3 regions of the Fusibacter sp. A1 genome follow, and region 2 is predicted to be linked to each of the others. Evidence: predicted binding sites of a transcription regulator. Region 2 holds the regulator's gene; each other region holds the start of a gene.

Region 1 (2,276 bases), on a different contig from region 2:
AATTGCATACCCTCAACCACTTCAAGGTCAGTAGTCATGGTCTTTGATTCTTCAACAGTGATAACGCCTTCTGTTCCCACTTTTTCCATCGCTTCAGCAATCAGCTCTCCAATTTCTGAATCGGCAGCTGAAATGGAAGCGACATCGGCGATCGCCGATTTAGTGTCCACAGTCGCTGAGATATTCTTAATCTCCTCTACTGCCACCTTCACCGCTTTTTCAATGCCTTTTCTAAGAATCATAGGATTAGCGCCTGCAGCCACGTTTTTCAGGCCCTCGCGTACAATCGCCTGTGCAAGCAATGTCGCAGTTGTCGTACCGTCACCGGCGACATCGTTTGTTTTAGTAGCTACTTCTTTAACCAGCTGCGCGCCCATGTTTTCAAACTTATCTTCAAGTTCGATTTCTCTTGCGATCGTCACGCCGTCATTTGTGATAAGGGGCGATCCGAATTTTTTTTCAAGTATAACGTTTCTGCCCTTTGGTCCAAGTGTTACTTTTACTGTGTTCGCTAATTTATCAACGCCGATTTCCAGTCTTTTTCGCGCGTCTTCACTAAATAAAATTTCTTTTGCCATGTCAAAAACCTCCCTATTCTACAATTGCCAATATGTTTTCAACATCAATTACTGTATACGTATCGTTACCGATTTTCACATCAGATCCCGAGTATTGTTTAAAGATCACACGGTCACCGACACTTAATGGAAACTCAGCATCAGTATTAAGCGGTATTTCAACTACTTCGGCAATTTGTGGTTGTTCTTTTGCCTGTCCAGGTAAAACAATCCCGCTAGCTGTCTTTTCTTCTGCTTCAACGCGTTTGATTACTACTCTTTCTCCTAATGGTCTAATTTTCATGATGACCCTCCTTGTTTGATTTTAGCACTCTATAAAGACGAGTGCTAACTATACCAATATAAACTAAAAAAGGGATGATTTCAACCCCTTTTAATGCAATCATCATTCATCCATGCGTCACATGATGTCTTCCAGTATCAAAAACTGAAAAAACATGTTCATCATCGAGCGAATAATAAACTACTTTCCCTTCTTTCCTGTATTTCACCAACTTTTCCTGCTTTAAGATTCTCAGTTGATGTGAAATTGCCGATTGAGACATATCCAGTAGATTTGCCAAATCACAAACACATAATTCCTGTTCCTTTAATACACTGATAATCCTCAACCTGTTATAGTCGCCAAAGGCTTTAAAAAAGCTAGCTAGTCCCAGGTACTCGTCATTATCCAGCATATGCTTTCTCGCGGACTCGACCTTTTCAGGATGAATCACATCGCAATCACATATTTTCATTGAAGTTCCTTTCTGCTAATAGGTGTCCAATATCTCCTCTACCCACTGCATCGACTCAAAATAGACAGTTGGCAGTGATTGCTCGCTGAATGAGAGTTCATTGCAAAACTGATACATGCCAGTCCAGTCCGTCTGTTCATAACTTTTGACAAGTCCAAGCATATGACCTAGTTTGTTGATGTTCCCCTTTAAGGCACTGATGATGATATCGTCAAGCGGCAACTCGCTTAGCACATCGTCAAGCGACCTGTTCGTCATAATATCGATCAGCGATAAGAGACCAGTTAAAAAGGATTCATCGGCAAGCGACTTCAGACCAAGATGCTCAGCGAGCTTCTCCATCATTTTCCCTCGGATAAGGACCGTCCTGACCAGCTCGTCCGGCTTGTCCGCACTTACTTCTTGAAGCATCAGAAGCATCACCCATTTATTAAGCTCTTTGAGCCCCAGCATCACAAGCGCCTGACTGATCGTTTGAATTTTCGCGCTTCTGTAGAACGCCGCCGAATTGATGAGTTTTAACAACTTAAACGACAAGGACACATCGGATTCCACAACCTTCGACAACTTTTCATAATCAGGCGATTCGCTTGAAAGTTCCTGCATCAGCCTAAGGTATGAAGTCGAGATGGTCTTGATATCCGTCGTCTTTATCAGATCCGGTTTTGCAAAAAAGTAACCCTGAAAATAATGATAGCCTAGTCTTACCGCTTCGCGGTAATCGGTCATCGTCTCAACCTTTTCTGCCAGTAGTTTTACCGAGAACTGCTTGAGTCTCTCTGTCAGGACCAACCTATCCATAGGCGAGGTCATCATAAAATCTACTTTTACAATATCCGCATACTTCATGAGCGGCTCTGTGGGTCCATCAAGAACCATGTCGTCAAGAGCGATTGTATATCCCATCAGCTTGAATTTGATAATGGCATCAATCAGCTTATCAGTGACCGGCACATCTTCA
Region 2 (2,276 bases):
CAAGGAAGGAATCGACACAAGTTTGATTGGAGAGCGTTTTGATGTCGATTTTGAAGAGGTGTACGCGGAATGGGCACGAAAGTACATAGGATACGGTCTGCTTGAGAAGACTGACCGTGGCTACAGGTTGACCAATCAGGGCATGAATATAGCCAACGTGCTCCTTATGGAGCTGTGATGTACACAAAAAGTTCATATTCAATTTTTCGCAGAAGTCTTGACATGATTTTGAGATGGTAGTATATTTATTACAAAGATATTAGCACTCTTAAAAGTCGAGTGCTAACAAAGCGAGGTAGCTATGCAACTAGGTGATCGGAAGCTTCGAATTTTAAAGGTCATCATCGATGACTATATAAATACCGCCCAACCGGTTGGTTCCCGTACCATCTCCAAGAAACCTTCCATTACGGTAAGTTCGGCCACTATTAGAAACGAAATGGCCGATTTGGAGGAACTGGGTTATCTGATGCAGCCCCATACGTCTGCAGGAAGGATACCGTCCGATCTTGGGTACAGACTCTATGTCGATCTGATTGAAGGATCCTTTGAACTGGGACATGAGCAAAAAGGGCTGATTCAGTCGATGCTTGCCTCAAGCATCATCGAAATTGAAGATGTCATTTTGCACGCGCTCTCCCTTCTGTCCAAAATGACAGGTCTGACCACTGTGATCAGCATGCCTCTCTTTAAAAAGAGCCGACTGAAGAACATGAAACTGATCAAGGTCAACGAAAGCAAAGTGTTGATGATCATGGTTTCGGATACGGGAGTGGTGAAAAGCATCACCCTCGGAATCAAGGACCTGAATCAAGAGGTGCTTGACCTGATCGCCGACTGTCTCCTTATGAGGTTTGTGGATACGGCAATCGAATCCATCAATCTGAAACAGATCTATGCGATCAAGCCCGAGCTTGGATCCTATTCGGGGGTCATCGATTATCTGATGCCCATACTGAGGGATTCGCTTAGAGAAATCGAGGACTTCGAGGTTTATGTGGATGGTGTGAACAACGTCTTCAGGCTTCCTGAGTTCAACGATATCGACAGGGCAAAAAAATTCTTGGATCTGATGGGGGATAAGAAACTGATTTACCGTGCCCTTGAAGACGCATCGGATGAGATGCTTGTCAAAATCGGACACGAGAATGAAATTGAGGAACTACAGCAATTAACTGTTATTGCTGCACCATATAAATTTAATGGAAAGAACGACGGTCGTATCGGAATCATCGGTCCGACCCGGATGAACTACGATTACGTGATGTCTACGATACAGTATATCGCGGACACGCTATCCAACATCTTTTCAGGAATTAATCTTTAGGAGGATTTAAAATGGCCCGTAACAAAGAGACGGACGTGAAGGATACGATTGCTGAAGAAGCGATTGAGGATATCATTCATGCGCAAGAAGAGGAAATTTTAGCAGAAGCCAAGGCGGAAGCTAAGGAAGATATCGGCAATGAAACGGCGATGTCTGAAGTGGTGAAGGAGATGGAGCAAAGGTTCTTAAGACTTTCTGCTGATTTCACCAACTACAAAAAAAGAAGCGAGAAGGAAAAGTCCGACATCTACAGAAATGCCAACGAGAAACTGATGGCAGAGCTTTTGCCGGTAATCGACAATTTTGAAAGGGCGCTTGATCATTCAGAGGAAAGTTCCAAAGAGGCGTTCGTTGACGGTGTCACGATGATTCTTAGAAACTTCATGGACGTACTTGCCAAAGAGGGCCTTAAGGAAGTAGAGGCTGAGGGAGCTCCATTCGATCCCAACAGCCATCACGCAGTGATTTCAGAAGCCTCGCAAGATCACGATAGCGATACGGTAATCGCTGTACTGCAAAAGGGATATAAACTTAACGACAAAGTCATCAGACCGGCTATGGTCAAAGTGGCTCAATAACAAATAAAATTCTAGGAGGAATCTATAATGGGTAAAGTAATTGGTATTGACTTAGGAACAACAAATTCATGTGTATCTGTACTTGAGGGTGGCGAACCGGTAGTAATCCCTAACGCAGAAGGTAACAGAACGACTCCATCAATCGTAGCTTTTGCTAAAAACGGCGAAAGACTTGTCGGTGAGACAGCTAAAAGACAAGCGATCACTAATCCGGAAAGAACAATCAGCTCGATCAAGCGTGAAATGGGTCATGACCACAAAATCGACATCGACGGTACGATCCATACACCACAGGATATCTCAGCGATGATCCTTACAAAACTTAAGCAAGATGCTGAAAGCTACCTTGGTGAGAAGGTTACAGAAGCTGT
Region 3 (2,276 bases), on a different contig from region 2:
CAAGCGTCACACCGATCGCTCCCACGACGTAAGCGTCGATCGCTGTGAGACAGGCTCCAAGGATACCCGTCAGGTAAAACCATTTTGGTATGCCGAAAAATCTGATTTTTTCCTTTTTAAAGGCCATCACAACCATCAGAATCACAAGCCCGATGACATGAACAATAAAACTGACTTCAAAAGCGGACAGATATCCGCCGAGAGCGCCGTTGAATGCAATCATCAGCGCGATAAAGATACCGATCAAGGTTACTAATCCATATAACATGTCCTACACATCCTTATATGCCCTAAGCGCTTTAAAATCAAGCACCTTAAGCTTTCCATCACTATAAGTTATCAACTTCTTTTCAACACAAGTGTTGATTGTCCTATTGAGGTGTCTCACGGTCGTCGCTAGTCTTTGAGCCATGATCTGCTTGTCAAAGACAAGCGTATCCGACTTTTTTAAGTCGCATTCCGAAATGACCTGACTGATAAATCGGTATTTCAGGGGGTACAGCATGGACTTGGATTGCTCGTCGATCTGCCTGTAGGCGATGTCCGAGATCCGTGTAAGCATGTCCAGGGCAAAGTCGTGGTCAAGCTTAAGCCAGCGCATAAAGGCGTCCCTATACACGATCATCACCTTGACTTTGGTGTAAGCCTCGACAGTGCACGCGTTGTTCAGATTTTTGAACAGTTCGATCATGCCGAACGCTTCTGGCGCCGCAACGATGTTTTGTATATGCACCTGTCCGTTCAGGCTTGTAATGTACATCTTTGTCTGTCCGGAGATCAAAAAGCAGACCTTGTCGCCCTTGTCGCCTTCTGACAGAATCAAATCACCTGGTTCATAAACACTAATCAGTATTTCATTCTCAAGTTCTTTTGGAATACGCGATTGCCAATCGATCATGTGCCACCTCGTAACTATAGTTTAGGATGTTTTACAAAACTTATCTAGGACATATGTCCTCAATGTCAAGTATAGCAGAAAAGCGCCTTTAAGGCATAGAAGCTTGACCTTATAAACTTTTTTTAGCACTCTCTTTGAGAGAGTGCTAAAAAAATATTGACAAAATAATACTTCTTTACTACACTAGTAGACAAAGGGCACCGCCCATCCAGAACTATTTACGAAAGGAAGTTGACTTATGTCTCAAGTAAAAGGTAATTTATCCATTCACAGCGAAAACATTTTTCCGATCATTAAAAAATGGCTGTACTCAGACCACGATATCTTCATGCGCGAACTCGTATCCAATGCGAGCGACGCCATTACAAAGGTTAAACGACTCGCTTCACTCGGTGAAGCCGACCTAAAAGGTGACGACGACTTCAAGATCACCGTCACATACAACGACAAGGAAAAGACAATCGTCATCAACGACAACGGTATCGGTATGACCGCTGACGAGATTCAAAAGTACATCAACCAGATCGCCTTCTCAGGTGCTGAGGAGTTTGTCGAAAAGTTCAAGGACAAGGCAGATCAGGATCAGATCATCGGTCACTTCGGACTTGGCTTCTATTCCTCGTTCATGGTGGCGCACACGGTTACAATCGATACGCTCTCTTATGTTGACGGTTCAGAGCCTGCTTTTTGGACTTGTGACGGCGGCATCGAGTTCTCCATTTCAGAGGGAACACGTACGACACGCGGTACGACGATCACGCTTCATTTAGGCGAGGACGGCAACGACTTTAAAAACGAATATAAAGTAAAGTCGACACTTGAAAAATACTGTGGATTCATGCCTTACCCGATCTTCTTCGAAGCAGAAGGTCAAGAAGCGCCTCAAGCACCTGCAGGGGAAAACGACGAAGCTTCATCAGACGAGCCCGTGGTCATCGAACCGATCAATGAGACGACTCCCCTGTATGTCCGTCAACCTTCAAGTGTGACAGACGAGGAATACAAAGAGTTTTACAGAAAGACCTTCATGGATTTCAAGGAACCGCTGTTCTGGATCCACCTCAACATGGACTACCCCTTCAACTTAAAGGGTATCCTCTACTTCCCTAAAATCAATTCCGAATTCGAGGGGATGGAAGGCCAGATCAAACTTTACAATTCACAGGTTTACGTGGCGGACAACATAAAAGAAGTCATCCCCGAGTTCCTGCTTCTGCTAAAGGGCGTCATCGACTGTCCTGACCTGCCGCTCAATGTTTCGAGAAGTTTCCTGCAAAACGATGGTTTTGTGAAGAAAATCTCCGATTACATCACTAAAAAGGTAGGCGACAAGCTCAACGGCCTCTACAAGACAGACCGTGAGAACTACGAGAAGTTC

The links. Region 2 encodes HrcA, which represses chaperone genes, less so after heat shock. Its sites were predicted from a motif close to TGTTAGCACTCNNNNNNNNNGAGTGCTAACA; they were not measured.
Region 1: DWB64_RS04490 (co-chaperone GroES) is a predicted target of HrcA. The motif match lies at 881-911, and genes of this name have one in related genera.
Region 3: htpG (molecular chaperone HtpG) is a predicted target of HrcA. The motif match lies at 1,019-1,049, and genes of this name have one in related genera.

The regions. Positions count from the first base shown of each region.
Region 1 covers NZ_QQWI01000003.1:101,355-103,630, forward strand. Annotated here, with positions in the region: gene groL (chaperonin GroEL) at 1-578, opposite strand, end outside; gene DWB64_RS04490 (co-chaperone GroES) at 592-861, opposite strand; gene DWB64_RS04495 (metalloregulator ArsR/SmtB family transcription factor) at 968-1,315, opposite strand; gene DWB64_RS04500 (EAL and HDOD domain-containing protein) at 1,331-2,276, opposite strand, start outside.
Region 2 covers NZ_QQWI01000002.1:24,819-27,094, forward strand. Annotated here, with positions in the region: gene hemW (radical SAM family heme chaperone HemW) at 1-178, shown strand, start outside; gene hrcA (heat-inducible transcriptional repressor HrcA) at 302-1,327, shown strand; gene grpE (nucleotide exchange factor GrpE) at 1,339-1,905, shown strand; gene dnaK (molecular chaperone DnaK) at 1,933-2,276, shown strand, end outside.
Region 3 covers NZ_QQWI01000013.1:82,235-84,510, forward strand. Annotated here, with positions in the region: gene DWB64_RS16520 (DMT family transporter) at 1-268, opposite strand, end outside; gene DWB64_RS16525 (Crp/Fnr family transcriptional regulator) at 272-898, opposite strand; gene htpG (molecular chaperone HtpG) at 1,137-2,276, shown strand, end outside.